3 regions of the Fictibacillus sp. 26RED30 genome follow, and region 3 is predicted to be linked to each of the others. Evidence: riboswitches for the same ligand, from Rfam matches in the RefSeq annotation. Region 3 holds a riboswitch; each other region holds the start of a gene.
What was found. A riboswitch is a leader RNA that binds a small molecule or an ion and turns the genes downstream of it on or off. The one in region 3 is predicted to bind thiamine pyrophosphate.

Region 1 (10,272 bases), on a different contig from region 3:
TCTTTTTTTATAAAATCAAGAACACGGTTTAGCATACCGTGTTTTGCCCAATGTGTGATGATCGGTTTTCTTCCTGCAGGCATTACATCGATCGTAGAAACATCCATGTCACCAAACGCCGATATCGCAAGTGTTCGAGGAATAGGAGTCGCCGTCATAAAGAGAACATCCGGACTCTCACCTTTTTCCCTTAGCACTCTTCTTTGGTTAACACCAAACCGGTGCTGCTCGTCTGTGATCACTAGACCGAGACTATGAAAGTTCACTTCTTCTTGGATGAGGGCATGTGTACCAACCATAATCTGAATCTCGCCTTGCTGTAAAAGCGCTAATGTTTCCCTACGCATTTTCCCTTTAACAGAAGAAGTTAAAAGAGCTACCTTTATTCCGAACGGAGCAAAAAGCTCTTTTAACGATTGAAAATGCTGTTCAGCAAGGATCTCTGTAGGTACCATCAACGCCCCTTGCCTGTTAGCCGTAACCGCGGCATATAAAGCTACAGCTGCAACTACTGTTTTACCAGAGCCTACATCACCTTGAAGCAACCTGTTCATTCGGCTTGAACCTGATAGATCTCTTAATATTTCTTCTACTACCCTCTGCTGTGCTTCCGTTAACTGAAACGGTAAAGAATGAATAAACGTGTCTATTTGGTTTCGATCAAACTGTAAAGCTGCTCCTTCAGATTGCTGTCTGTTCCATTTTCTAAAAATCTGCATCTTTAGTTGAAAATACAACAACTCTTCATATGCCAGCCTTCTTCTTCCTGCTTTTAATGCTTTAAAATCTTCAGGAAAATGCATCATCCTAAGCGCTGATTCTCGATCTGGAAGTCGATATGATTCCCGAATTTCTTCAGGAAGAGGGTCCTCGATCCCACCAGAAAACTGACGAAATGCGGAATCTATAATCTTACGCATCGTTTTGCCATACAGTGAGCCCTTTACTGAATAGACCGGTTCAATTTTATGATCGTCACTGAATGTTCCAAAATGAACATCACTAACGGTTAACGTCATTTTATTTCGATCCCATTTACCCGTCACCGTAAGCGTCTGACCTAAAGCGATCTGATTCTTAAGGAATGGGCGATTAAAGATCGTAGCTGTAATTAAGTATTTACCGATCAGCATCCTAAAAGTTAAACGTGATTTTTTCTTCGGAAAATAACGCAGAGAAGGTTCAGAATGAACCTTCCCTTCGATCGTTGCTTTTTCATCATGTGCAATTTCCGCGAGATCTTTCTTTTGGTAATCTTCATATCGATAAGGCAGATATTCTAAAAGATCTTCCACAGAATGAATACCCATGCTAGCCAGCTCTTCAGCTTTCTTATCTCCAATGCCATTTACTGTTGTTATGGATTGATTCAACATCTTTATTTCTCGTTTAGCGGGATGCCAAAGATTTTTGCTTCAAGCTCTCTTCCTGTTGGTGTAGCTGCTAAGCCTCCAAGTGCAGTTTCACGCAGTGCAGACGGCATTGAAAGACCGATCTTGTACATCGCATCGATCACTTCGTCACAAGGAATACGGCTTACGATCCCAGCAAGTGCCATATCAGCCGCTACGATAGCATTGCTTGCACCCATCGCGTTTCGTTTCACACAAGGAACTTCTACTAATCCAGCGACAGGATCACAAACAAGTCCTAGCATGTTCTTTAGTGCGATCGCCATTGCTTCGGCTGATTGCGAAGGTGATCCTCCTGCAAGTTCGACGATCGCCGCTGCTGCCATACCAGTAGCAGAACCCACCTCAGCTTGGCATCCACCTGCAGCTCCAGAGATAGAAGCGTTGTTTGCGACTACAAAACCAAACGCACCTGCAGCAAACAAATACTCAATCATTTGTTCTCGGGTAGGATTTAATTTTTCTTTTAACGCAAACAGAGTACCAGGAACGACTCCTGCAGAACCTGCAGTAGGCGTTGCACAAATCGTACCCATTGCCGCGTTCACTTCATTTGTTGCCATTGCTTTGCTTACGGCATCAAGCATAAGTTCGCCTGATAGAGATTTACCAGATTTAATATACGTTTGAAGAAGCTTTCCGTCCCCTCCGGTTAGACCAGAATGTGATTTCACATCTTCTGTAATTCCGCGCATGACGGCTTCTTCCATCACTCTTAAGTTTCGATCCATGAACCCTAGAACTTCTTCTCTAGAACGCCCAGTAACATCCATTTCTTGCTGTATCATAATCTCTGAGATCTTACAATTTTTCGACTCAGCTAATTCTATTAATTCAGCTACATTACGAAACATACTTCTCACCTCTTAATCGTGTATCTTTACTACTTGTTGAACAATCGGGAGAGAATTTAGTTCGTTAATGATGATCTCATCTGCATTCTGATCGATCTCAATAACCATCAAAGCTTCTTTCCCTTTTTCTTTTCTTGATACTTCCATATGACCAATATTAATCTCGTGCTTAGCTAATATATTTGCCACTCCTGCTATCGCTCCATATTTATCATTATGAACGATCAAAAGAGCTGGGTGATTTCCAGATAAACGCAGTACAAACCCATTAAGCTCTGTAATCTCAATTTTCCCGCCACCGATCGAAATTCCAACTACTTCAATTTTATCGTCGTCATCCCCAATAATTACACGAGCTGTGTTTGGATGGTCCGTGATAGCATCTTCGGCGGTCATCTTTACTTCGATACCCTCTTGCTTCGCGATTGTAAGCGCATCCACAATTCGAGTATCAAACGTGTCATAATCTAGGATTCCGCCAACGATCGCAACATCCGTTCCGTGACCACGATAGGTTTTTGCAAAAGAGCCATAGAACGATATGGTTGCATATTTAGGTTTCCTTCCGAAAAGACTTCTCGCTACTCGACCGATGCGCGCCGCGCCGGCTGTATGTGAACTAGAAGGCCCAATCATAATGGGACCGATAATATCAAACACACTTTTATATTTCATAACGTTCTCCTTCAAGTTGCGTTTTTTCCCATAAAAATAAGTATTCCCTCTTAACTTTATCATACTTTAAGTTTAAGAGAGAATACTTTTCATTTTTTACTCTACTGATAAGATGAATGAATAGATCGGCTGCTTACCGTTATGAATTTCAGCTTCCGCATCGGGATACTTTTCTTCAATAAATTCAGCAAGTTCCTGTGCCTCTTCCTCAGAGCTATCTTCACCATAGATGATCGTAACGATCTCTGAATCTTCATCGAGCATATTTGAGAGTAGTTCTTTCGTTACTTCTTGTTTGTCTGTCTTAGAAGTTAGAATTTTTCCTTCTGAGATTCCCATAAAGTCACCTTTAGCAATTTCAACACCATCGATAGATGTATCACGAACTGCATAAGTAACTTGGCCAGACTTAACAGAAGTAATGGCTTCGTTCATCTTCTTTTCGTTCTCTGCCATATCAGCAGAAGGATTGAAAGCTAATATAGAAGCGATACCTTGTGGCACTGTTTTTGTGCGGATGATCACAACTTCTTCATCAACAACACTTGCAGCTTGTTCAGATGCCATGATGATATTGCTGTTATTCGGAAGGATGAACACTTTCTCTGCGTTAACCTCAGAAATTGCTTTTACGATATCTTCAGTACTTGGGTTCATCGTTTGTCCACCTTGGATAACTGATGCGCCCATCGATGAAAACATCTCTTCGATTCCTTCACCCATTGCAACAGTAACGATTCCGTATTCCTTTTTCTTTTCAGAAACAGGTTGTGAGTACGAAGGGATAACTTCGTTCTCGCTCTCTAAAATCGCTGAGTGCTGCTCACGCATGTTTTCGATCTTGATGTTGATCAAGCTGCCATAACGATGTGCAAGTGTTAGCATATTACCAGGTTGCTCCGTATGGATGTGAACCTTTACCACGTCTTCATCAGCAACGACTAGTAAGGAATCACCATGTTGACTTAACTCATTACGGAAGTTGATCTCATCGAATGGATTACTTTTTATCTTTTTATCTTCGAACCTTACCATGAACTCTGTACAATATCCGAAATGGATATCTTCCGTCTTCATGTGCATCTGTGCTTTATGATGCTCTGCGTTAACAAGTTCGCCCATCGAAGGAGCGTTAACAGATACTTTCGGCAGCTCTTTGCCTTCAAGTACAGCTAAAAACCCTTCATAAACAGTGACTAACCCTTGTCCACCAGAATCAACAACGCCAACTTCTTTTAGAACCGGAAGTAGATCAGGAGTACGGTTTAAGGAAGCTTTCGATTCTTTAACAAGCTCTTTCATAATGTATAGAATATCGTCTGATTTTTTAGCTTCTTTAACTGCTTTTTTTGCAGCGTCTTTAGCTACAGTTAAAATCGTACCTTCTACTGGTTTCATAACTGCTTTATAAGCAGTTTCTACACCTTTATCAAATGCATTGGCAAATTCAGCAGCGTTAATCGTCTCTTTTCCTTCGATTGATTTAGAGAATCCTCTAAACAACTGTGAAAGAATAACACCAGAGTTTCCACGCGCTCCCATTAATAAGCCTTTAGCAAAAGCACTGGCAACAGCGCCAATTTGACTAGACGTGTTTTTTTCTACTTCTTTTGCACCAGAAGTAATCGTTAAGTTCATGTTCGTTCCTGTATCGCCATCTGGTACAGGGAAAACATTAAGTGCGTCGACCATTGCTGCATTCCGTGTTAAGTTTGAAGCACCCTCGAGTACCATTTTTGAAAACTTTTTTCCATCTAATACTTTTAAAGACACAAAACTTCCTCCTAACTAAGGGGTTGTCACCCTGACACCCTGAACGTAGATATTGACTGAGTCAACCGCCAAACCAAGCATTTGATCCAGGGTATATTTCACTTTGTTCTGAACGTTATGAGCCACTTCAGAAATCTTTGTTCCATAACTAACGATGATGTACATGTCAATATGTACTTCATCCTCTTCTTGTCGAACAACGATCCCTCGGGAGAAATTTTCACGTCCTAAAAGTTCAGTTATTCCATCCTTTAATTGCTTCCTTGATGCCATGCCAACAATTCCGTAACAATCAATTGCTGCTCCACCGGCTATAGTGGCAATTACTTCATTAGAAATATCAATTTGACCATAGGTTGTTTTCATTTCAATGGACATGCTTATATCCCCCTTTAATTTGTTAAATGGCTAACAAATATTTTACTATACATCAGCCTATTTTGAAAGGACTACTACATTTCACACTATGTAAATAGTATTGTCAAGGAAATTTACTTGAAAACCTTTTACGAATATGTTGCATTGCTACTGAAGTCATGCTAATATTATTTAGTATTTAACATACGATTGAATTGATGCAAAGCTTTTTTGCTGTAAAGGAGGTTCACCTACATGGCTCGTAAATGTTTTATTACTGGAAAAGGACCTAAAACTGGTAACAAGCGTTCTCACGCAATGAACAAATCAAAGAAAAGCTGGGGAGCTAACGTCCAAAAGGTTCGTATTCTTGTGGACGGAAAGCCTAAACGCGTATACGTATCTGCTCGTGCCCTTAAATCTGGCAAAGTTGAACGTGTATAAATAAAAACAGCAGCAACCGCTGCTGTTTTTTTCTTTGCCCAAAAAGCTCTTTGATGACCAAAATAGATTCAAGCGGACAGTATTTTCTTTAAACTGGACAGTAAATCATCCAATCTGGAGCGGAAAGCAACTACTTTCATAGAACCACTCATAAAAAACAAACAAAAAAAGCGCACAGGCGCTTTTTTTGTTTGTTATCCTTTTTTGAAAGAACCTAAGACGGCACGTACGAAGCCTCCCAAAAATTTAGGAAGTTTAATGGTATAAAATTTCATCTTACCCCTCCTCCAGGCCCATAAAAAATGATAAGAGCTAAACAATAAATACTTTATTCCCCTTTTTATAAAAAGGTGCTTTGGGGCCTGTATTCCGTGATTTTTTAATCACGGCTCTTTACCATCAATATTATGCCGGAGTCAAAAGAATAAGTACCACTTTTATTTACAAGCTCATTGGAAACACATAACGATGAACCAGCCTGAAGTTTAGCTTGGTCTAACGGGTATTTAAATCCCTCTAAGGTGATGCCTGTTACTGCTTCACTTTGAGCTAGAAATGAGATATATGAGTATCTGTGATCTTGCTCAATTTCATAACATCCAGGTAGATGAAGTGAGATCTCATTCCTTGTATCCTTAATCCTTACATCTGCATGATTGTTCCGACTTTTAAATAAAAGTTGGATGTTCATCAGTTCGTGATCTAACCTTCCACCAGTCGCACCGAATATGAGTATTTGTTCTGGATTCTGTTTCAACGCCCACTCTAATGCGATCTCCATGTCAGTGGAATCTTTTTCTGATCGGTATTGATTCACTTTTATCGAAGAGTTCATTATACTTCTTCTCTCATCATCTGAAACAGAATCGAAATCACCAAATGCATACAGTGGAAAGATATCATTTCTCAATAAAAAGAGGGTTCCTCTATCGACACCGATCCAAATATGATCCGATGATAGATCATATGGCTTCAAATCAGGAATCAAATGCTCCGGACCTCCTGCAACTATGCTTATCTTCATGCTGCTTGATGGCGACCGTTATGAGCAGCGTGCAGTAGTTTAGGAGCTGTGTTTGTTAGTAGTATAACGACTAGAGCAGTAATCCCGAAAATAACGACCATGAACGACCCGTTGTATAAGAACGAATAGAGCCATATGTTCATCTCTTCTGCTAGATCACTAAAGAATATAACCCCTGATAATACATGTGAGATCGTTCTTAACAAGCAACCTACGAAAATTCCTATAACCATCAAGAACGTTCTCCTGCTGGCACCTTGAGTGATAGACGGTGCAAATGCCCCCGCAACGCCCGCTAGAGCGAACGCTAACGGATAGTCTAAGATCATCTGTGCTGGATGAATAACGTAAGGATTCACAAGAAGCTGAAGCAGTCCTACAGCTAAGCCTGTAAGCACCCCTGCCTTTAGCCCTCTTCTAAAAGCCATTAAAAAGATTGGAACCATCTCTAACGAAACAGAACCACCTTGTGGCCAAGGACCAGCAAATTTAATTAAACCTAAAATCAATGATAAAGCAGACATGATAGCGATTTCTGTTAATAATGATATGTTGTTTGTTTTCATACATGATAACCCCCTATTTTCTATGCTAAAAGAAAAACAAAAAAAGCAACCGGCATGTGAGCTCGGTTGCTTTTTAGATATACATTCAAAAAGTCATACGACTCCACATCCCTACGCAGGTATGATCCAGCTTCAGGTTCAAAGGGTCGGGAGAACACTCCCCTCTCAGCCCTTTAAAGGACTCCCCCTGTGGTTGCTTATTTAATTTTCTTTAATCAATTATACACCACGAATGGCTTTTATTGCATCCTTTAAATCTTTCTTCCCATAAATGGCAGAACCAGCAACTAATACATTCGCACCAGCTTCCACACAAAGACGAGCTGTTTCTGGATTTACGCCGCCATCAACTTCAATCTCAACGTTCAATCCTTGTGTTTGTACGAGATCGGACACTTCTTTGATCTTGGGCACTACGCTCTCTATGAACGCTTGTCCACCAAAACCAGGATTAACAGTCATTAGCAATACAAGGTCAACATCTTGTATTATGTGTTTGATAGAATCGACTGGTGTTGCTGGATTAATCACCACACCCGCTTTTACACCTTGTTGTTTAATAAGTTGAACCGTTCGATGTAGATGAGGTGATGCTTCAACATGCACAGAAATAATATCAGCACCTGCTTTTGCAAACTCTTCAATGTATCGATCTGGATTTTCAATCATGAGATGTACATCTAACGGAAGTTTTGTAACAGGTCGGATCGCTTGAACAACAAGTGGTCCAATCGTGATGTTTGGTACGAAATGGCCATCCATCACATCAACATGAATATAATCAGCACCCGCTTCTTCTACAGCTTTTATATCATCGCCTAACCTTGAGAAGTCAGCCGACAGAATAGATGGAGCTATTTTAATCATCAGTACCTCCGTTTTTGATCTTTAATTTCTTGTAAAAAACTTACGTAATGGTCGTAGCGGAACTTTGGAACGACTCCGTCCTCTACCCCTTTTTTAACTGCACATTTCGGTTCAGACGTATGTGAGCACCCTCTAAATTTGCAATCGCCCCGAAGCTCGTCCATTTCTGGGAAGTACATCGATAAGTCTTCCGCTTCAATATTTAAGAAATCTAGCGAGCTGAACCCAGGCGTGTCAGCAACTAAGCCATTACCAAAGAGAATGAGTTCCACATGACGAGTCGTGTGCTTCCCTCGGCCTAAATGGCTTGAAATCTCATTTGTCTCAAGCATAAGCTCTGGATTGATCGCATTCAAAAGGGAAGATTTACCAACTCCAGACTGCCCTGCAAACACGGTAACTTTATCTTTGAAAAGTGGATAGAACATTTCAAGACTATCATCTGTTTTCGTCGAAGTTGGAATGACTTCGTAACCTAATGTTTTGTACGCCTCTATATAATGGTTGATTTCCTCGATCTCTTCAGGTTTCTGTATAAGATCCATTTTTGAGATACAAATAACAGGTAAGATATCGTTCGCTTCAATATGAACAAGGAAGCGGTCTAATAAAAGCGTGCTAAAATCTGGTTCTGTAGCTGAAAAAACTAGAATGGCTTGATCCACGTTCGCGATAGGAGGACGAACTAGCTCGTTTTTGCGTTCCTTCACATCAAGAATGTATCCATCTGTAATGTTGCTTGACTCGTATTCTACCCAGTCCCCTACCAATGGATTTACTTTCTTTTTGCGAAAATTACCTCTTCCTCTGCATTGGAAAACTTCAGCCTTACCATTTTCCTTAACGTAATAAAAACCAGCGAGCGCTTTAACAATTCTTCCTTCAGGCATGCTTAATCACCATCGTCCCCTTCCTCATCATCATTATTATCATTACTCATTCTTGCGTTAGCACTTTTAGCATCATCATAGTTTATCGTCTCCGATTCCTCTTCTTTTCCGTTGATATATACAACGTAAGAAGCAGAACCTCCCTCAGCGATCGTCAGAGGCAGCTGATATTTCTTTTTGTCTGTAATCTGTTCTTCAACAAAAACTTCATTTGAAGCGTTTTTATCGGAATATACAATCCTTACTGTAACTGGTTCTCTTCTGTTCTTCTTATCTAGCTTAACTTCGATATCCTTTGTCACTGTACGGTCTTCGGCGGGTGGTTCCTCTTCAGCAGGAGGCTCTTCTGACTCTTCTGGGCCATCAGAAAGAACGACAGAGATCGTTGCTCCTTTTTCTACTTGCGTAAAAGGAGATGGCTCTTGTGAGATCACTCTTCCTTTTTCGACCGTATCAGAAAACTCTTTTGAAAATTCAACGGTAAGACCAGCATTCTTAGCAAACGTATTTACATCTTGTTCTGTCGCACCTATTAAGTTTTCAACTTGAACGGTTGGTGTTCCAGAACTAACTGTTAGTGTAACTTCAGTTTCTGCAGGTGTTACTTTTTCATCACGATCAGGACTTTGTTCGAGCACAGTACCTTCTGGCTCTGTGTCTGATTCTTCATAGTCGATATTGATCTGTGAGAAGCCATCTTCTTTCAAACGTTCTTTCGCATCTTCTATATTATAGCCTTCTAGATCAGGCATATTTTCCTTTTCAGGTCCTTTTGATACGAATAACGTAACGATTGCTTGCTGTTTCACTTTTGTTCCTGGAGATGGATCTTGCCTTACTACAAGACCTTCTTCAATCTCGGGATCAAATACTTCCTGCCGTTTCACTTCAAGCCCTTCGGCTCTCAAGCTATCAAAAGCATCTACATATTCTTCTCCCGCTACATCTGGAACACTGACTTCTTCAACATAAAAGATAGAAGGCATCATCGTGAAAGCAGCTATTCCCGCACCGCCTAACAAAAGAAGTGATATAAGTAAAATAAGCCACCAGTTTCTTTTCTTCTTAGGTTTTTCGGGCTTTTTCTCTTTTTCTTTTTCTCTTTCTTCTTCTGCTTTCTTCACAGGTGTTTCGATTGGTGGCACGACTATAGGAGGAATGTACTTTGTTTTCTCATCTTCCTCGTTTTCTTCGTTCCACTTTTGTTCATACATACGGTCTGGATCTAACGCTGAACTCATATCCCTCAACAGTTCATCAGCACTGTCATATCTTCTTAAAGGATTTTTCGCCAACGACTTTAAAACAATATTCTCCACACTCTGTGGGATTTCAGGATTCAATCTTCGTGGTTCGATCACGTTTTCTTGGAGATGTTTTAAAGCAACCGACACCGGCGAATCTCCAACG
Region 2 (10,272 bases), on a different contig from region 3:
TTCTAATGGTAAGACCATACCTGCGATTACCGTCGTATTTCCAATGGCTTGGACTTCATTTCCGATTCTCTTGAGGGTAAACGGGATTTGTCCATCAGCAATTAAACCATTTCCAGTAGCTTGCAGAACATTTCCTATTAAATCAAGATCTTCCTGAAACTGATCACTAAAGACCGAAATCGGCGTGTTGGCAATCGCCGAAATGACTGTTCCAATTGCCTGTATAACACCGCCAATTTGTTGTTTTTGCTGATTATCCATTCGGCAACCGTCCATTTAATAAGATGTTTTAATGTATTCGTGGACGAGAAGAAACGTTATTTTCGCTGAGGTGCTAAATTTAACTGCTTCCATATTTCAGCTAAATCATCACCAATGTCATTGATGACTTCATTCGTTTTAAAGTAATTATTGTGAGAGAGTGGTGTAGAACTACTTATAATGCCGCCGCTATTTATTTCTTTCTCAACAGCAATTGCTCGATCATAAGAGTCATTGATCGTTTTCAGAGGATAACCGAACACGTCATCTTTATCGTACATATTTACCCATTTTCCTTGAATCTCAGGGTAATGATCCTTTAGATGTGGCGATGGAACTTGTATGGGCTTATCGAAATCTGCATACCTGAGACCCCATAACGCCAATGGACTTCCTAATGTATAAAAGCTGGTTAGAGTCTCGCCTTTTTCTAAAGGAGTCTTTTTCATGTTTCGCAAGACATCTTCAGATATTTCTTCAGAAATGAATTGTAGATCATAAAAATAATTACTCGAAATCACGGTACCTAAACTATGTGCAATGACAAAGAGTGGTGCATCTTCACCAGCCACTTCACTTAATTTTCGAAGTCCCCTAGCATATACCTCATGTACTTTAATATAGTTCGGATTGTGATCGGCTACAGGCTGGTAGGCAATGGCATCACCAAAAAAGTGGATGACAAACTGTCTTAACTGCTTAAAATCTAAATTGTCTTCTTTATTAAGTCTTTGCCACAAGTGTGATTCCCTTTCGTTAAAAACACTTCCCCAGTATATAGGTTGGATGATCAGTTCTTTTTCAGGAGTTGCATAAAAAGGTTTAATCTGTTGAGAGAATCTTTTAGTAAGCACTTCAATAAACAAATCTGAAAAATCCTCGTTTTGATTACCGATTCCATGAAGAATAGCCACTGCGATTTTTTTAGTCATGATGTATCACATCCTTATTTAAAATTGTTTTTACGCAACAAAAGAATACGTTTCTAACTTCATATCAATACTAATGTTAGATTGTGAGGGATAGATCATGAAAGTTAACAAAATCCATGTGGTTCTATTAATCATCGCTTTCTTCTTTTTTCTGTGGTCACTTATTAAACCTGCACATTATCCAATATGGATACTAGAAGTTGCTCCATCTGTTATCGCTATAATCTTCGTTTTCTTCCTTTATAAAAAACTAAGGTTCACTTCTCTTACATATTGCATCATTGCTTTATTATCGATTTTGACATTCATAGGTGGACATTATACCTATGATGACGTTCCCTTTTTCGATTGGCTGCAGCAGCACTATGATTTGAACCGCAATCACTATGATCGCTTTGGCCACTTTATGAAAGGTTTGTTGGCGATTGTTATACGCGAGATTCTGCTTTTAAATACACCTTTGCGTTTAGGAAAATGGGTCCAATTTATTGCAATAAGTATTACGTTGGCAATAGCAGCACTCTATGAAATTGTTGAATGGATCGCGGGCAAGATAGCAAAACGTGAAACAAAAGACTTTGTTGGTGCTCAAGGAGATATTTGGGATGCTCAATGGGATATGTCACTTACGCTACTCGGTTCACTCCTCGCATTGCTATTGCTCACTTCATGGCATAACAAGTTGATTAAAAAAGAAAAAAGGTAATTTTATTGTTTCATTAGTATTAGATCAATTTGATGCAAACCCTTCTATTGTTTTCTTTTTTTCGTCATAAACAAAACTGAGGTGAGAAAATGCAAAAAGTAAGCTCGACCGTTTGTACATTTATTGCGGGGTTTCTGTTGTTCTTTGCATGGTCTGGTTATTTAAAGGATGAGTTTAATATAAGTGAGTATCGAGGTTTCATCGTTAAAAAGGAAAGAACGGATAAAGTAATTAGCATTGGAGATTCATTCGTAACAGAACCACATTACATGGTTTTCTTTGAGAATGGTAAGAAGCTTCGTGTATCTAACGCTATATATATGAAGATAAAAGAAGGCAGACATACCGTGCTGATGAAACAAAATGATAACATCATCTTAATGAAATAAAGAGACTGAAGGAATATAGTTTCAGTCTCTCAATCAGATAAATATCTCACATCCGTGTTTGGTAGGAATGGATAGTGGTTAGAAAGGAGATAGGCGAGTCCTATCAGAACAAGAAAATAGCATAAGAATATTAGATCATTTCTTGAAAAACCGACCTCATAATAAAAGGTCCTTTTTCTGTTCGATTGAAATCGTTTTGCTTCCATTGAAACGGCTATACGATAAGCTCTACGAATGCTTTGTGATAATAAAGGAATCGCTAGCCTCTCTATTTTTTTAAGCAAGTGATTTTTTTGTTCGATTCCTCTAACTCTTTGAGCATTGATAATAATTTGGTATTCCTCAATCATGATAGGGATTAATCGAATGGCTGCCATGAAGCTATAAGCAAACTTCGGTGGCAGTTTAAGTTGTTGCATGAGAGAATAAAACAGCATAACTGGTTTGGTAGTTAAAGCAAATATCAATCCAAGTATCGCAAATGATAAAGCTCTAAATCCTAAATGAATGCCTCTTATCAAACTCTCCTCTGATATTTGAATATATGCCCATTTAAACAAGATCGTTTCTCCCTTTCCAAATAGAATCATGGAAGAAGAAGTTGATAGAAAAACAAACAAAAAGGGCAGAGATAGTAAGAGTAATTGCTTATAAGAATATCCTGTACCAAATATAAACAATGTTAAGATCACGCAAGAAAAACCGACCATGAAGTTAAGATAATGAATGTTGATGGCTAATATGAACAGACCCAATATTGTTAGTAGTTTTAGAGATGGATTTATGCTGTGTAACCAAGTGTACTTCCCACTAAATAATGAATTCATGCAGAATCCCCCTCTGTACGTTACCACCTTTATTGAGTTGAAGATCAGTTACAATTCTACCGTTCTGTACCTCCCATAACCGTGTTGCAAAACGTTCGGTAATATGATGATCATGTGTGACCATGAGAATGATCGTTCCTTTTTGACGCTCTTGTTCGATCATTTCCAAAATCTTAAACGTGTTTAAAGAGTCCTGACCAAAAGTTGGTTCATCAAGAAGCAAAATATTTGGTTTTTGTAAAAAAGCAGTGGCCACACTTAGACGTCTCTTCTGACCAACAGATAATTGATAAGGATGCTGCTCCTTTTTGCTTGTCAACTCCAGAGAAGAGAGTATCTCTTTTACATCGGATTCAATTTCTTGGTCGTTTTTTAATCCATAGGTTATTTCATCATGAACTGAATTTGTTAAAAATTGATATTCAGGGTTCTGAAATACGAGGTAAAGAAGTCCAGAGATGTCTTTCGTTTTTCGAATAGGTACATCATTGATAAAATAGTCTCCAGATGTTTTTATGAGCTGCATCAGAGCCAATAATAATGAACTCTTTCCTGCTCCGTTTTCACCCATTATTGTGACCCATTCTCCTGAATGGACTACTAAGTGATCTACCACGATCTTAACTTCTTTGTTTCGATATCCTTTGAAAATCTGTAACTTCATGGTGTTTGGTAGTTCTTTCTTGTTATTCATGATTGGTTCTCGTTTATAATCATCCCATGCACCAGGGTACCAAATTCCAAACTCTTTGATCTTTTCCTTATAATGAGTAAAGACCATTGAAGTGTTTCCATCAGCAAGAATTTCTCCATCTGGAGTAAATACAATGAGACGATCAGCGAAATCTAGGATTTTCTCAATTTTATGTTCAACAATGATCAACGTCTTATCTTTCCATATTCTTTTTACCGTTTCCCAAATTTGTTCTGTACCCTTTTCATCAATAAAAGCAGTCGGTTCATCTAAAAATATGACATCTGGTTTCAGTGCTAATACAGATGCAATCGCTAATCGTTGCTTCATCCCACCAGATAGATGTTGAATCGGTGTATGAATGTTCTCAAGCTCAAGACCAACCTCTTTTAATAAAGAACAAATCTTGCTAGACATCTCTTCACGAGGCACTTCCAAGTTCTCAAGAACAAATGCTAATTCTTCATCAACATAGGGCATACAGAACTGAGTATCAGGATCTTGAAATACAAATCCCCATTGATCAGGGATTTGTATGTCATCACATTTCATAGGAATATCAATTGTTCGTGGTACTAGTCCAGAAAGAACCTGCAACAATGTGGATTTGCCACATCCGGAGGTGCCAAGAAGAAGCACTTTTTCACCACGATTAATAGACAAACTCATATCTCTAAACAGCATTTTTGATTCGCCTGGAAACTTTAATCTCAGATTTCTCACAGAAGTTACGCTTGTCATCCAACCACCTCAGTTATTGATCTAACGCTTCATGATCCTTTTTTGACGAAGATCGTACTAAATTCGTCACACCTGTAGCCTCTAAAGCTTTTGCGATAGAAACGGCAAACAATCCTGTAAACAAGATAGAACCGATTATTCTAAATACGATAAATAATGTTAGATTCCATGTTGAAAGATCACCGATATATCCTTTGTAAAAGTCCATGATTAAAGATCCTGTACATGAACCTAGTGCAGCAAGTGAGATGATGAAAAGGTCAAATCGTTTATAACGAAATGCGAATAGGATAAATTCTGCAAACAATCCTTGAATGAGTCCGTATAGTAACACTTCAAGTCCAAATTCAGAACCCATCAAAAATTCTCCTGAAGAAGCAGCAATTTCAGCCAATAGGGCAACTCCAGGCTTTCGAATGATTAGGAATGCAACTGTCGCCGCCATGAACCACATCCCATATATCAACTGATCGATGTGAAGGCCAAACGGTTTTACGGCATAATACAGAGGTCCCCAAATCTTATACAGTATGCCAAATGCGATAGAGATTACGATTGTTACAAGGATATCCGTTAACTTTAACCCCTTTTGCATACTACCCTTCACTCCCGATCGTCGACGTGGTCAGGCTGAATGGAATCGTCCATTTTTCCAATGTATAAGCCATCTCCCAGAAGGAATACTCATACTGACAACTGATCAAGAAATGTTGAATCATCTTATTTCTCTCCACATCGCTTGCTTTTTCAGCCAATTGATTCAGTCTATCAATCTGCTCTTGTACAAGTTCTGTGAACCATTCACCGCCATATGCAGCGATCCACTCTTGATAGATGGGTTCTTGTGGTGTCGCCCCTTTGAATGTTTCACCAATCTCTTGATAGATCCAATAACAAGGCAGAATGGCTGCGATAATTTCTCCCAAACTTCCAGACTCTGCAACTCGGTAAAGGTGAGATGTATAATGGTAAGCAGTGGGAGCAGGTTCAAAATCAGCTAGTTCTTCTTCTGTCACTCCAAGCTGTTTCATAAATGTCTCATGAAGTCCTAACTCCGCGTCATTTGTACCTTGTGCATGTGCTGCCATTCTAGAAGTCGTATACAAATCCTCAGCTCTTGCAGCCCCCATCGCTTGTATTCTTGCAAAATGAGATAAATAATACGAATCTTGTAATACATAGTACCTGAAGCGTTCTAAAGAAAGGTCACCATCTGCAATTCCCTTCACAAATGGATGTTGAAGGTTCGCTTCCCAAATAGAAGCCGCTCTTTCTCGCAAGATATCAGTAAATGTGTTCATATGAATCCTCCTTGTTTTATCCAACAAAAAAACCACTCTCAGCTAAGAAAGTGGTTGTATATGGAGAATTCAAAACAGGAATAAAGACTCCGCAACACCACTTCCCTACGCTGGTATAATCCAGATCAGGTTCTAAGAGTCTCAAAGTCGCACTTTGATCTCAGCCTTATAAAAGGCACCCCTAGTGGTTCGTTTTTATATAGTTGGTTTCTGTCTTAAATGATAGCAGTCTCTTTTAGATTGTCAACTATTTTTAAGAAACACGACCTTTGTATAACAAAGTAAAAGGGCAAAGCCGTAGTATGGCATTACCCTTTAAAATCTTCATTTATTTGCTCATCGCTTCTGTTAAAACAGGTACGATTTGTTTTTTACGAGAAACAACACCTTTAAGGATGGCTGTATTGTTTTCTAATTTAACGTTATAAGCTTCTTCAACAGATTGTGATCTCTTACCAAGAGCTAACGCTGTCGAATCATTTGTTAAAATATCTGTTACAACAAACATGAACAGGTCTAGACCTTTGTCAGCAATCACTTTAGTAATCGCTGATTCCAAGTCTTCTTGATGCTTTAGTACATCGCTAGCATCAACCGTATTCACTTGAGCAACTTCAATTTTGTTTTCACCAATGTTAAATTCTTTAGCATCAAGTGAAATCAATTCTTCAACAGATTTATCACTTAAGTCAGCACCTGCTTTTAGCATTTCTAGACCGTACTTTTCCGCATCTACACCAGCAATTTCAGCAAGCTCGCGTGCTGCGGCAACATCTTCTTCTGTACAAGTAGGTGATTTAAACAACAATGAGTCAGAAATAATGGCAGAAAGCATAAGTCCGGCAATGTTTTTCTCAACTTGAACGCCTTTCTCTTTGTACATCTTGTTTAAGATTGTAGCTGTACAGCCAACAGGTTCAGCACGATAGTATAAAGGATCGCTTGTTTCAAAATTCGCGATACGATGATGGTCAATAACTTCTAATACTCTTACTTTGTCAATGTCATTTGCACTTTGTTGACGTTCATTATGGTCAACTAAGATTACCGCGTTTGCTTCAGCAGAAACATGTTCAACTAAACGAGGAAGTTCAGCTTTAAAATAATCTAATGCATATTGTGTTTCACCATTGATCTCACCTAGGCGAATAGCTTCTACGTTTTGTCCTAATTTAGTCTTCAAGTCAGCGTAAACGAGAGCTGATGTAATCGTGTCAGTATCTGGATTTTTATGTCCAAAAATAAGTACTTTTTCCATGCGTCTACTCCTTATAAATAAAAGAATTGTTTTAGCCTAAGCCCTATTTTATCATATATAAAAAGCTTTTGGCTTTTGGAGTTTATTGTAGCATGGAAAAAAGTATTAAGGCAAAATCGTACTTCCCATCAACGATAGATCCACTTGACGTGCACAATCACGTCCTTCTTGGATCGCCCAAACGATTAAACTTTGACCACGTCTAGAATCACCTGCTGCAAATACTCCATCTACATTTGTTCTATAGTCACCATGTTCAGCATCTACTTTGTTATGTTTAACTTCAACACCAAATTCTTTTAAGACTGGCAGTTCTGTACCCTCAAAACCGATCGCGATGAAAACAAGATCAGCTGGCCAGATTTTTTCAGATCCAGGAATTTCTTCAAAAACCATATTTCCTGCATCATCTGATGTTCTTTTCATCTGAATCGTATGAAGTTCTTTTAATCGACCATTATGATCTGATACGATTTTTTTCGTTTGAACGGAGTACTCTCTTGGATCATGTCCATATTGAGCAGTAGCTTCTTCATAGGCATAATCCATTGTGAAAATGTTAGGTTGCTCTGGCCACATGTTTGCATCACTGCGCACATCAGGAAGTTTAGGGTGCTTACCAAATTGAACTACACTCTTACACTTTTGTCGAAGAGCCGTTGCCACACAGTCAGCACCAGTATCGCCACCACCAATTACGATTACATTCTTACCTTCTGCATCAATAAGTGGTTCAGAAACTTCGATGTTCAACAGCCTCTTCGTTGCTTGTGTTAAATAGTTCATAGCAAAATGAACACCATCAGCTTCTCTTCCTTGAAGAGTTAAATCTCTTTGTTTCTGTGCACCTGTACATAGAATTATAGAATCATATTGAATCTTTAGTTCCTCAGAGGTAACATCTTTTCCCACCTCTGTGTTAAGAATAAAATCAATACCCTCTTGTCTTAATAATTTGATTCTTCTTTCCACAACATCTTTATCCAACTTCATATTGGGAATTCCATACGTTAACAATCCGCCCGCTTTGTCTGCTCTCTCATAAACGGTAACAGAATGCCCCGCTTGGTTCAGCTGGTCAGCAGCAGCAAGTCCAGCTGGTCCTGAACCTACAATAGCTACTTTTTTTCCTGTTCTTCTTTCTGGAATCCTAGGTTGGATCCAGCCGTTTTCAAACCCTTTATCAATAATTGCTTTTTCAATGTTCTTTATGGTTACAGCAGGTCCAGCTAATTCAACTGTACATGATCCTTCACAAGGAGCAGGACAAACCCGTCCTGTGAATTCAGGAAAATTGTTTGTTTTCATCAAACGATCAAGCGCTTCTTTCCATTTTCCGCGATAAACCAAATCATTCCACTCAGGTATCAGGTTGTTAATAGGGCAGCCTGCAGCAGCCCCATTAATCTCGATACCAATATGACAAAAAGGTGTACCACAATCCATGCATCTAGCGCCTTGCCTTTTTAACATATCTTCTGGTTGTTTTTTTGTATACTCTTTCCAATCCTTAAGACGTTGGAGAGGCTTTCTCTCTATCGTTTCTTCTCTCGGGTATTCCAAAAATCCGGTTGGTTTTCCCATGTAAAATCTCTCCTCTCATCTCAATTTATTTCAGGATTAATTTTGTCGGTCCAGGTCTGCCACTTGCTTTCGCTGCGCTTGAACCTGCTTCAAAAGCGTTCATAATCGCTTCATCTTCGGAATATCCAGCTATTTTCTCTTCTTCTATTTTCTTAATCATTTCTTTGTAATCATGTGGAATGACTTTCACAAAATGTGACTGTTCCACTTTCCAGTTTTGAAGGATTGCTGAAGCTTTTTTACTTTGAGTGTATGAAAAATGATTAATAATCATCTGCTTGACTGTTTCTGTTTCTTCAGAATCCATTAATCTTTCAAACTCAATACCTTCTTTATTACACAATTGTTTTAATAAAAGAGGCTGATGTGTGTAGATATAAGCGATACCTCCACTCATACCTGCTCCAAAATTCTTTCCAACATCTCCTAGGACAACTACTCGACCACCAGTCATATATTCACAGCCATGGTCTCCGATTCCTTCGACAACAATGTTAGCCCCACTGTTTCTAACTGCAAATCTTTCTCCAGCTAAGCCGTTAATGTAAGCTTCACCACTCGTTGCTCCATAAAAAGCAACATTTCCTAAGATGACATTATCATCAGCTAAATATTCAGCCATTTTAGGAGGTGCAACAATCAATTTGCCTCCTGATAAGCCTTTTCCAAAATAGTCATTACTGTCGCCGTTCAGATAGAGAGTCATGCCTCGTGGCACGAATGCTCCAAAGCTTTGTCCAGCAGATCCGCTAAAGTTAAGCGTTACAGTATCTTCAGCAAGACCTTCTTCACCAAATCGTTTCGTTATTTCACTACCAGCAATCGTACCTGCTACACGATTCGTGTTCTTAATTGGAAGGTTGAATGAAACAGCCTTCTTCGTTTCTAAGGCAGACTGCAGTTTCGGTAAGATCTCATTCATATCGAGTGATTGATCAATCTTATGATTTTGAGAAGTCTGTTTCGTACGAATACCGTCTGCTTGATAAAGAAGCTTTGATAAGTCGAGATGCTTCGCTTTCCAGTGATTTTTCGCACGATCTCCAACTGTTAAAACGTCAGTGCGCCCGACCATTTCCTCCATCGTACGGAAACCGAGTTCAGCCATGATCTCACGAATTTCTTCAGCCACGAATCTCATGTAATTGACAACATGATCTGGGTCACCCATATATTTTTTTCTTAATTCGGGATTCTGTGTAGCTACACCTACTGGACATGTATCAAGATGACAAGCACGCATCATGATACAACCTAATACAACGAGTGGTGCTGTAGCAAAACCATATTCCTCAGCGCCTAACAATGCTGCAAGCACAACATCTTTACCTGTCATCAACTTCCCGTCTGTCTCGAGGGTGACACGTTCACGAAGTCCATTAAGCATCAACGTTTGATGTGTTTCAGCAAGTCCTAACTCCCAAGGAAGTCCAGTATGTTTGATACTTGTCTTCGGTGAAGCTCCAGTTCCACCGTCATAACCACTTATAACGATTACATCAGCTGCGCCTTTTGCAACACCGGCAGCTATCGTTCCAACACCGGATTTCGCCACAAGCTTAACACTAATTCTTGCTTC
Region 3 (10,272 bases):
CCCGTGATGGAGATGCGGTAAAAGAATACGGAGAAGATACAGGTGAGGGTGGAAAAGGGGCAGCAGCTGATACGAACGCCGCTCTATTCCAGATGACTGTATACGACCCGTCTTATAAAACACCTGACTGGATGAAAGAGTCTGTTGTATATCAGATCTTCCCTGACCGTTTTTATAACGGAAACAAAAAGAACGACAAAGCAAAAACAACGGCTCGTGGCACTGAACCGATCGAGCACCGAGATTGGAATGAGCTGCCGGACAACCCTCGTCAAGCAGAAACAGAAGGCTATGATGGGGACGAAATATGGTCGAACGACTTCTTTGGTGGCGATATTGCTGGTATCCAGAAGAAATTAGACTATATCGAGTCACTTGGCGTAAATACGCTGTACCTGAATCCAGTTGCACATGCAGCATCCAATCATAAGTATGATGCGACGGACTATAAAGCGATGGATCCGATGTTTGGGTCACCAGAAGAATTTAAGGCTTTTACAAAAGAACTGAAAAAACGGAAGATGCACTTGATCCTTGATGGTGTATTCAACCATGTTGGAGACGATTCGATCTATTTTGACCGTTACAGCAAATACAAAACGGTCGGTGCGTATGAATATTGGGCAAGCATCTATGACCTGATGAGTTCGAAAGGTCTATCAGAAACGGAAGCAAAAAAACAAACAGAAGCGAAGTTCAAGAAAGAAGGACAAGAGTTTAGTTCATACGGGTTTCATAACTGGTTTAACATCGAGAACGAAAAAGTAAACGGCGTCTATAAATACCAAGCATGGTGGGGCTTTGACTCACTTCCTGAGATTAAATCCATTCCAGGTGAAGCGGTAGACTATGATTCTGAGTTGAACAACAAGCCATTCGCAGACTATATCATGTACGACAAAGATTCGGCTGCAAAATCGTGGCTAGATCGCGGTGCATCAGGCTGGCGATTGGATGTTGCGAACGAAGTAGATACAGAGTTTTGGAGAGAGTTCCGAAAAGAGCTGAAGGAAGGTAAGAAAGAAGATCCATTAATCCTAGGTGAGATCTGGGATGATGCGTCTGAATACTTCCTTGGTGATCTGTATGATTCGGTTATGAACTACCGTTTCCGCGGTGCGATGATCGACTACTTAAAAAACGGTAACGCAGAAGGCGCAGAAAACCAGATGAACGCCGTGTTTGAGGATTACCCACAAGAAGCGTTTTATGCGTTGATGAACTTGATGGGTTCTCATGATACACCTCGTGCAGCGTTTATCCTTGGAAACGGAACAGATTCTTACGAGCGTGCTGAGCTGGATCCGAAGTACGATCATGAGCTAGGTGTGAAACGACTGAAGCTTGCGGCAATCTTACAGATGGGTTATGCGGGCGCACCGACTCTTTATTATGGAGATGAAGCGGGCGTTACGGGCTCTAAAGATCCGGACGATCGAAGAACATATCCATGGGGTTCTGAGGACAAGGATCTTATAAAGCATTATCAAAACATCGGAAAAGTGCGTAGTGATTACCATGATCTCTTCAGCTATGGTGAACTTCATCACCTATACGCTGAAAAAGATGTGCTTGCTTATGCTCGTACAGATAAGAAGAATGCGGCGCTTGTTATTACAAACCGCGGCAACGAACCTAAAACCGTTGAACTAGACGTGAAAAAGCTGATCGTAAACAACGTGAAGCTAACAGATCAGCTGAACAAAAAGTACAAAACAGCTGTAAAGGATGGAAAGCTAACAGTAACAATTCCAGCGATGAGCGGTCGTATGCTCGTTTCAGATAAGCACCAGAATTTGAAAGCGCCAAAAGCTGTTAAATACGTTAAAGCTTCAGAAAGTAGTCACGCAGTTTCGCTTTTCTGGAAAGGTGACGCAAAACGCTACGCAATCTATCAAACCACGATCTCAGGTGCTTTTTATGAAAAGGTAGCAGAAACAAAAGGAAACTCGATTAAGATCGATAACCTAGACAACGGACGCAAGTATTATTTTGCAGTTGTTGCGATCGATAGAAACAACAACGAGTCGATGAAAACAGAATCAAAAGCCGCAATCCCACATGTGGAGTTGAAAAACGGAAACTATAACATTTCAAATGTAACAGCGTTAAAGAATGGCGTAATTGACCTATCTAAGCCACAAACGGTTTCAGCTGATATCAAAATTACAGGTGAAACAGAGACAGAACTAGCAGAAGGATTACAGAGTGAGCTGCAAGTAAAAGAACCAGGCAAGACGAACTGGACATCTCATAAAGGGATGTACACCGCTCAAAACGGAGAATATAACACATTTAGCGCAGATTTCTTACCTTTTAAAGAGGGAGCGTATCAATATCGTTATGCGTTCTCAACCGATTTAGGCAGAAAGTGGGTCACAAGTGAAACAAAGACAGTTACTTTTACAAAAGGTGATGACACGACTGCTCCTGCAACATCAGTAACATTAGAAGAACCAGCGCAAGAATCAGGACAAGTGAATCTGAAGTGGTCTGTAGAAGGAGCGAACGAGCCTTATCTATTCACGATTGTTCGTGATGGAGAAGTTATCGATCAAGTCCTTGATACAAGTGCAACAACGTACAAAGATTTGAACGTGACGAACGGAAAGGTCTACAGTTACGAAGTGCACATCTTCGATAAAGCCGGTAACAGCGTGAAGTCGAACGCCGTTCAAGTTACACCAGATCTTGTAATGGTAAAAGTAACAATGAAAGTAAACGCACCAGCTTATACACCACAAGGCGTGGATATTACGATGCCAGGTAGCAAGAACGGTTGGAACACGGGTGCGTGGAAGATGACGCGTGGCGGCGCGGTAACGAACGATTATGAATATACGTTTGAAGCGCAAGAAGGTGAAGTCATTACCTACAAATACGCCAAGAACAGCTCTTGGGATCAAGAAGGACTTGCTGACCATACACCGGGTAATCCGAACGATGATGATGTAAGTTATTACGGATACGGTGCAACAGGAACAGACTTGAGTTTTGTTGTCACGAACCAAGGCGGCAATGCGATGGTCGTTCAAGATAAGATTTTACGATGGATCGACATGCCGGTTGTTGTGACCTCTCATACAGATGGCCAGACTGTAACATCTGACACGATCACCCTAAAAGGAAATGCCATCAAAGAAGGGGTAATGACGATCAACGGTCAGCCGGTTACGATCAACGATGACATGACGTTCTCACACACGGTGAATTTAAGTGCAGGAGAGAACAAGCTGAACATCCATATCGAACCGTCAGAAGAGAATAAAACGACTATTTTCAAAAATGACGGCGGCGCGATTGCAAAGAACACGAAGGATATCGTGATGACAATTAATAAGAATTAGTTTGGTAGGATGCTGCTTCTCTTGAGAAGCGGCATCTTTTTTCATAAAAAAACGAGTATTTCCATACGGAGTACTCGTTTATAAAATATCTAATTCCGGTACTTCTCTAAAATGTTTTCAGTCACACGTTCTACATCTTGATTACTTCTCTTCGCCTCCGCATATCTCTCGTAATCCTCAGCCGCAACTTCTAACAAGAAGCTTTTCGGAAAAATATAAGGCTTACCCTGATCCTGTTCGTCCAAGTTGTTCAACACTTCCAGCTCGTCTTCGTTCTCCTTGTTGTGTTCAGGATCATATACAAACATCTTTCCATACTCTTCTTCTACACTTTTGTTCACATTGATAAAATACTTCATGCACAAAACACTCCTGTTCTTTTGATTATGTAACTGTTATTCCCTAGACACGTTGTCATCAGACATATAAAGACACAAAAAGGGAAGATAACCTATAAAAATTGTACAAGCACGACTCGTCATATTTCGAACTTTGTCCCGATAAGATGTAGAGAGAGCCTGACAAGTGCAGGCTTATCAAGCGGAAAGGGAGTTGGAAGTAATGAAAACTGCGGGTTCTTGGTCTCATTCGTTAAAATTTCTTTTGTTCAGTGCAGTTGGTATTTTCATGTTCTTCATTCCGATCACAGTGAAAGGAAAGTCGTCGATCCCACTCGATCACCTTGTAACGTGGGTAAGGGATACGGCGGGTGAAGCAGTGCCGCTTTATGCATTGCTCGTCATATTGCTCGGTGCTGTTTATCCGTTCTACAAAAAAACGTGGAACAAAGACCGAGTTACAACTACGTTCTCTTTGTTAAAAGTTGTAGGACTCGTTGCAGCTGTCCTTCTTTATTTTGAATGGGGTCCGAGCTGGTTAAGCGATCCGAACATGGGACCGTTCTTATTTGAGAAACTCGTGATCCCTGTTGGGTTGCTCGTTCCACTCGGCGCTGTATTCCTAGCCTTTATTGTGGGATATGGTCTGATGGAATTCATAGGGGTTCTTGTGCAAAAGATCATGAGACCTATTTGGAAAACGCCGGGCCGATCAGCGGTCGACGCCGTCGCTTCATTTGTTGGAAGCTACTCAATTGGTCTACTCATCACAAATCGCGTGTTTAAAGAAGGAAAGTATACGGTGAAAGAAGCAGCTATCATTGCAACAGGCTTCTCTACCGTTTCTGCAACGTTCATGATCATTGTGGCGAAAACGCTAGGTTTGATGGAGATGTGGAACACCTACTTCTGGACGACGCTTGTGGTCACTTTCTTAGTAACGGCCATCACAGTGAGAATTCGTCCGTTAAGCAGAATGGATGATACGTATTCAGGTGGGGAAGGTCAGCCGGAAGAAGAGGTGAATGAGAAATACTTGCAAACGGCTTGGAGAAACGCGATGGATTCATCTCAGAATGCTCCTGCATTTTTTACAAATATTTGGTCTAATTTCAGAGATGGCTTTCTAATGGCGATGAGTATATTGCCTTCCATTATGAGTGTCGGTTTAATCGCCCTTTTGTTGGCAGAATACACGCCTGTCTTTGATTGGCTGGGCTACGTTTTCTATCCGATCACATGGGCGCTGCAGCTTCCGGATGCCATGCTTGCTGCAAAAGCGGCTTCCATCGGTGTTGCTGAGATGTTCCTGCCAGCACTCTTAGTAGCGGAAGCGGCACTTGTCACGAAATTTGTAATCGGTGTAGTTTCTGTAGCTTCTATCTTGTTCTTCTCAGCGAGTATTCCATGTGTGTTGTCTACAGAAATTCCGGTGAGTGTGCCGAAGCTTGTGCTGATCTGGTTCCAGCGTACGGTGCTAGCGTTAATCCTAGCGACTCCACTGGCTTATCTGCTTCTATAAAAGATAGATTCGTAAGAGTGCTGCTGAAGTGTTTCAGCAGCACCTTTTTTATGTTATTTAGTAATCAAGAACTATTTTCTGAAATTATCAAAATATATCTTTATTTTTCCAGTTGTTATTGTATGATAATGAAGCAGTGATATGAATGGAATGGGGAGAAGAAAGAGTTGAAAAGGAAATTAGGTTCATTATTTTTAATGGCAGTTTTGGTGTTTAGCATTTTTCCTTTTACTAGTTTTGCAAACGATGACTTTCCGAGGTATGAGAGTTTATCAGTAAGTCCGCAACAAGCAAAAATAAACGAACAGGTTTGGTTTGATCTTTATGCACCTGATTCTGCCTATTTTATGCTGGAAGCGCGTCTCACGTATCTGTCTCCGCAGGGAGAAGAGCATGTAATTGAATTATCAGGTCCAAACCATTGGAAAGGACAGTTTACAGCTACTTCTTTAGAAGAAGTTGGTACGTGGCAACTTCAAAGTATTTATCTATACGATGACAGCTATAACAGTAGTACGTTTAAACGTGAACAAATTGAGCAACCTGAAGATTACGACTTTACTATATTAAATGAAGTGCAAGAAGTAGATGTAACAGCACCAACTGTGGATGCGATTACGTTTGAAAAAGAACAAGTGCAAGCCGGTGATTTTACAAAGGTTACTGTAACAGCAATTGATGATTCAGGAGTAGAGTGGATAACTCTTGGGCTTTATAATACAACTGGACGCGGAAATAATCACGTAACTGATTTTATAAAAACAGAAGATGGAACGTTTGAAGCCACGTGGTGGGTTCCGCAATTTACAGACCCTGGTGAATGGAGAGTGGATTGGGTAAATGCTGGTGATGCAGCAGGCAATCAGTATAGTTGGGACGATTATATGGGTGAGTACCCAGCATTCTTTGACACTATTCAAGTGATGAACGACAATCCTGACAATACAGCACCAACGGTATCAAGCATTCAATTTGTAAATGAAAGCGTAGAAGCAGGCAAAGATAATACCATTCAGCTTGTAGCAGAAGACGACATCTCTGGAATCAACTTTCTTTCAGTAGAAATGAGAAATGAGATGGGACAACGACTTTATATAGATGGAATCTATCCAGATGAAGAGGGTTCATGGTCAGCCAATTTTGTTGTTCCATCTTATATGAAAGATTCAACGTTTAAAGTTTGGAATGTATACACACAGGACAATGCAGGAAATGTTGATCATCAGTATTATGAAGAAGAGTATCCAGTTGGATTTGATACATTTTTGGTTATAAACGAGAACGACGATGTGAATGCACCAATGATTGAAAGTGTAACATTTGAAAAAGATTCAATGGTTACTGAAGATTCAAATACAGTAAGAGTTGCGGCAAGTGACGATAACAGTGGTATCGAAAGTATTGAGATTTACATGACGAGCCCTACCGGTAAAGGAGAAACGAGCACAGCCCTTTTTCCTAACGATGAAGGCATCTTTATAGGAGAGTTTACAATTCCGCCTTACACTGAACCAGGTGAATGGAGAGTTTCTAAAATTATCGCTAAAGACTTTGCAGGTAATGTTTTAGATAATAGGTATTCAGCAGAAAACTATCCAAATACATTTGATACGTTTTCTGTAGAAAACACGGAATTTGATTTTACACCTCCAACAATTAATAAAGTAATTTTCCAAACACCAGAAGTAAAAGGTAACGAAGAAGCAAAACTAACAATTTACGCTGAAGATTCTCAAACCGTACCAGCTTATATTGAAGTTGAATTAGTGAGTCCAAGTGGTACTCATATGTTAAAAGGAAGCTCTGATTATTTGGATGAAAGCGGATTGATGCACATCTCAATACCAATACCTAATGATGCTGAGTATGGAGATTGGCTTGTGAAACATATAAGAGTTATAGATTTAGCTGGAAACGAAGCGAATTATTCATACAGTAGTGATGACTATCCAGCTGAATTTGGTAAGCTTTTTGTAAACAACGATAAGATTGCTCCAAGCATCCCTTTTGTTAATGAAGTTAGCGATAATACTGCTATAATAACGGGCAATGCGGAGCCGCTTTCAACAATCACTGTTTTAGCAGATGGAGAGTTTTTGGCAAAAGGCAAGGCGACCAAAGATGGTACCTTTACCGTTGAAATCCCATCACAAAAAGTGGGCACATTATTAACAGTAAGCTCTGCTGATGCAGCGGGCAACGAGTCAGATGCTATTACAATTACAGTTTTAGATAAAACAGCGCCTAAAGCTCCAACCGTTGTTAAAGTGACAAAGGAAACGATTGCAGGTATGGCAGAACCGCAATCAACAGTTACAGTTACTGATAAAGTCGGAAATGTGATTGGTTCCTCTAAAGCAGATGAAAAGGGAAGCTTTGTGGTTAAGTTTATCAAACAAAAAAATCATGCCATTTTGTTTTTAAATGCAGCGGATGCTGCTGAAAACAAAAGTGATAGGGTAGAGGTTTATATAAAGGAAGCTAGAAAATAGATAAACACCAGTCAGAGTATCATACTTTGGCTGGTTTTTTGTACCTATTTTCTCCAACGGGTTGTGATGAAAGCCCTTTATCGATAGAATAGTAGTATAGAAAACTAAATAGTCATTACCACTAGGGGTGCCTTTGTTAAGGCTGAGATTAAAGTGAACTTTAAGACCCTTGGAACCTGATTTGGTTAGAACCAGCGTAGGGAAGTGGTGTGTGGATCAGATACTTCGCTATAAATATTAAAAACTGTGAAACCACCTCTTTGCTGCATAAAGGAGGTGGTTTTTTATTATGGAAAAACAGCTTCATGTAATTACTACGGGAAGGCAAAGTGATGAAGAGTTGGTTAGGATAGCGAAACTCATTCATCCGTACATCACGGCGCTGCATGTACGAGAAAAAACAAAGTCTGCGAAAGAACTCAGTCATCTTATCCATCTTCTGCAGAAAGCTGGAGTGCCTCCCTCTAAAATCATCGCAAATGATCGAGTGGATGTAGCGCTTTGTACAGGTGTAAAAGGTGTTCAGCTGACACACCACAGTTTAGATGTGTCACAAGTGCGAAGAGCTCTGCCTGAAATGATGCTCGGCTGCTCAGTCCATTCTGTTTCAGAAGCACAGGATGCTGAACAAAACGGCGCCGACTTCATCATGTATGGTCATATTTTTAAGACTTCTTCCAAACGTGATGCGGAGCCAAGAGGGTTAGATCAGCTCCAACGTGTGGTAGATCAAATCACAATTCCGGTCATCGCGATCGGAGGCATTACACCAGAAAACGTACGGAATGTCATCGGAACAGGTGCATCTGGAATCGCCGTGATGTCAGGCATTTTAGAAGCAAAATCACCACTACAAGCGGTGAAGCTGTACAAACAACAACTGGAGGTGTGGGATGCGCACAACGTATGATGCCATCATTATTGGAGGCGGCGTGATCGGCTGTTCCATCGCCTATGAGCTTTGTAAACGAAACAAACGTGTGCTGCTTCTTGAAAAAGAAACAGTAGGAAGTAAGGCGTCGAGTGCAGCAGCCGGCATGCTCGGTGCAGAGATGGAGTTTGAGACCGATCATCCACTCTATCGGCTCGCAAAAGAAAGTCGGGACTCTTTTACCCCTTTATCACAGGAGCTTTTCGATCCAGAAGGGGATTTATGAACTCGCGTTTACAGAGGAAGAAGCGGTTGATTTAAAAAGAGAAGCGACCAAGCGTCGAGATCAAGGTGAAGCAGTTTTCTGGCTCCCGGCACACGACCTGCTTAGGAAAGAACCTGCGTTGTCGCCACTTGTAAAGGGAGCTCTCTATTTTGAAAAAGATGCTCAAGTGTCACCTGTTAAGCTTATTCGTGCCCTATATCAGTCCGCAAAAATTCTCGGTGCCGAAGTTAGAGAGCATACCAGTGTGGTTCAGCTTCTCCAAACTGGCAACAGGGTGACAGGTGTCGTAACAACGAAGGAAACGTTTCATGCTGATTCCATCATAGTAGCTTGTGGGGTGTGGAGCTCGGATATAGAGCCTTCACTAAAAATGGTGCCAGTAAAAGGGGAATGTCTTTCCTTTAAAACGAAGCTTCCACTACTCACAGGTACTGTAAAATACAAAAACTGTTACCTCGTTCCAAAGCGAGAAGATCGAATTTTTGTTGGCGCGACAAGTACACCACACGTCTTTAATGAAGAGGTTACATTTTCAGGTCTATTTGAATTGATGGAGAAGGCAAAACAAATCGTTCCTGAACTAAGTGGTGCTGTTTTTGAAAAAGCATGGGGAGGCATCAGGCCCCAAACGCTATCCGGTCAACCCTATATCGGTCCTTCTCCACATAAAGAGGGGCTCATTCTTGCAACGGGGCACTATCGAAATGGCATTCTGCTTTCTGCTATAACTGGAAAAAGGATTGCCGACCATATTGAAAGCGAGGTATATCATTCGTGAAACTTATGATAAATGGAGAAACGGTCATGGTGCCAGACACTTTGCAGTCGATCACAGATCTGCTGAAGCACCTTAACTTACATGACCAAGTTGTGATTGCAGAAGTGAACGAAGAGATCATCAATAATCAAAAACAAAGTGAAACTCAAATAAAAGAAAACGACAAGATCGAACTTGTTCGATTTGTTGGCGGAGGTTGATTGTATGTTAAACATTGGACACTATTCCTTTTCATCTCGATTACTTTTAGGTACAGGCAAATACCCGGACTTTAAAACACAAAAAGAAGCGGTAGAAGCTTCTGGTTCAGAGATTTTGACGTTTGCGGTTCGTAGGATGAACATCTTTGAAGAAAGCCAGCCAAACTTTTTAGAGATGCTTGATCTGAAAAAATACACATTGTTACCGAACACAGCAGGTGCGAAAACGGCAGCAGAAGCGGTACGCATTGCAAAACTGGCGAAAGCATCGGGATTATGTGATATGGTAAAAGTAGAAGTCATCGGATGCGATAAAACGCTGCTGCCGGATCCAGTGGAAACGTTAAAAGCAACAGAAGAGCTATTAAAAGAAGGGTTCATCGTGCTTCCTTATACGTCAGATGATGTGGTCCTTGCTAGACGATTAGAAGAACTCGG

Region 1: linked by a shared signal. The riboswitch ahead of thiT (energy-coupled thiamine transporter ThiT) and the one ahead of tenI (thiazole tautomerase TenI) in region 3 are both predicted to bind thiamine pyrophosphate.
Region 2: linked by a shared signal. The riboswitch ahead of tenA (thiaminase II) and the one ahead of tenI (thiazole tautomerase TenI) in region 3 are both predicted to bind thiamine pyrophosphate.

What each region holds. Positions count from the first base shown of each region.
Region 1 is NZ_JACZDV010000001.1:1,851,620-1,861,891, forward strand. It holds gene recG (ATP-dependent DNA helicase RecG) at 1-1,376, opposite strand, end outside; gene sdaAA (L-serine ammonia-lyase, iron-sulfur-dependent, subunit alpha) at 1,379-2,266, opposite strand; gene sdaAB (L-serine ammonia-lyase, iron-sulfur-dependent subunit beta) at 2,279-2,941, opposite strand; gene IHV11_RS09455 (DAK2 domain-containing protein) at 3,038-4,714, opposite strand; gene IHV11_RS09460 (Asp23/Gls24 family envelope stress response protein) at 4,730-5,092, opposite strand; gene rpmB (50S ribosomal protein L28) at 5,327-5,515, shown strand; gene spoVM (stage V sporulation protein SpoVM) at 5,710-5,790, opposite strand; gene IHV11_RS09475 (thiamine diphosphokinase) at 5,895-6,539, opposite strand; gene thiT (energy-coupled thiamine transporter ThiT) at 6,536-7,105, opposite strand; TPP riboswitch at 7,197-7,303, opposite strand; gene rpe (ribulose-phosphate 3-epimerase) at 7,325-7,972, opposite strand; gene rsgA (ribosome small subunit-dependent GTPase A) at 7,972-8,862, opposite strand; gene pknB (Stk1 family PASTA domain-containing Ser/Thr kinase) at 8,865-10,272, opposite strand, start outside.
Region 2 is NZ_JACZDV010000001.1:1,562,742-1,573,013, forward strand. It holds gene IHV11_RS08010 (DUF6944 family repetitive protein) at 1-276, opposite strand, end outside; gene IHV11_RS08015 (chemotaxis protein) at 318-1,193, opposite strand; gene IHV11_RS08020 (DUF2238 domain-containing protein) at 1,291-1,899, shown strand; gene IHV11_RS08025 (hypothetical protein) at 1,989-2,288, shown strand; gene IHV11_RS08030 (energy-coupling factor transporter transmembrane component T family protein) at 2,318-3,115, opposite strand; gene IHV11_RS08035 (ABC transporter ATP-binding protein) at 3,099-4,550, opposite strand; gene IHV11_RS08040 (ECF transporter S component) at 4,564-5,145, opposite strand; gene tenA (thiaminase II) at 5,147-5,851, opposite strand; TPP riboswitch at 5,937-6,044, opposite strand; gene IHV11_RS08050 (manganese-dependent inorganic pyrophosphatase) at 6,180-7,109, opposite strand; gene IHV11_RS08055 (glutamate synthase subunit beta) at 7,215-8,693, opposite strand; gene gltB (glutamate synthase large subunit) at 8,719-10,272, opposite strand, start outside.
Region 3 is NZ_JACZDV010000002.1:311,166-321,437, reverse strand. It holds gene IHV11_RS14300 (alpha-amylase family glycosyl hydrolase) at 1-3,347, shown strand, start outside; gene IHV11_RS14295 (hypothetical protein) at 3,437-3,706, opposite strand; gene IHV11_RS14290 (YjiH family protein) at 3,909-5,207, shown strand; gene IHV11_RS14285 (Ig-like domain-containing protein) at 5,375-7,699, shown strand; TPP riboswitch at 7,813-7,919, shown strand; gene tenI (thiazole tautomerase TenI) at 7,989-8,609, shown strand; gene IHV11_RS21400 (FAD-dependent oxidoreductase) at 8,593-8,856, shown strand; gene IHV11_RS14270 (FAD-dependent oxidoreductase) at 8,744-9,634, shown strand; gene thiS (sulfur carrier protein ThiS) at 9,640-9,834, shown strand; gene IHV11_RS14260 (thiazole synthase) at 9,839-10,272, shown strand, end outside.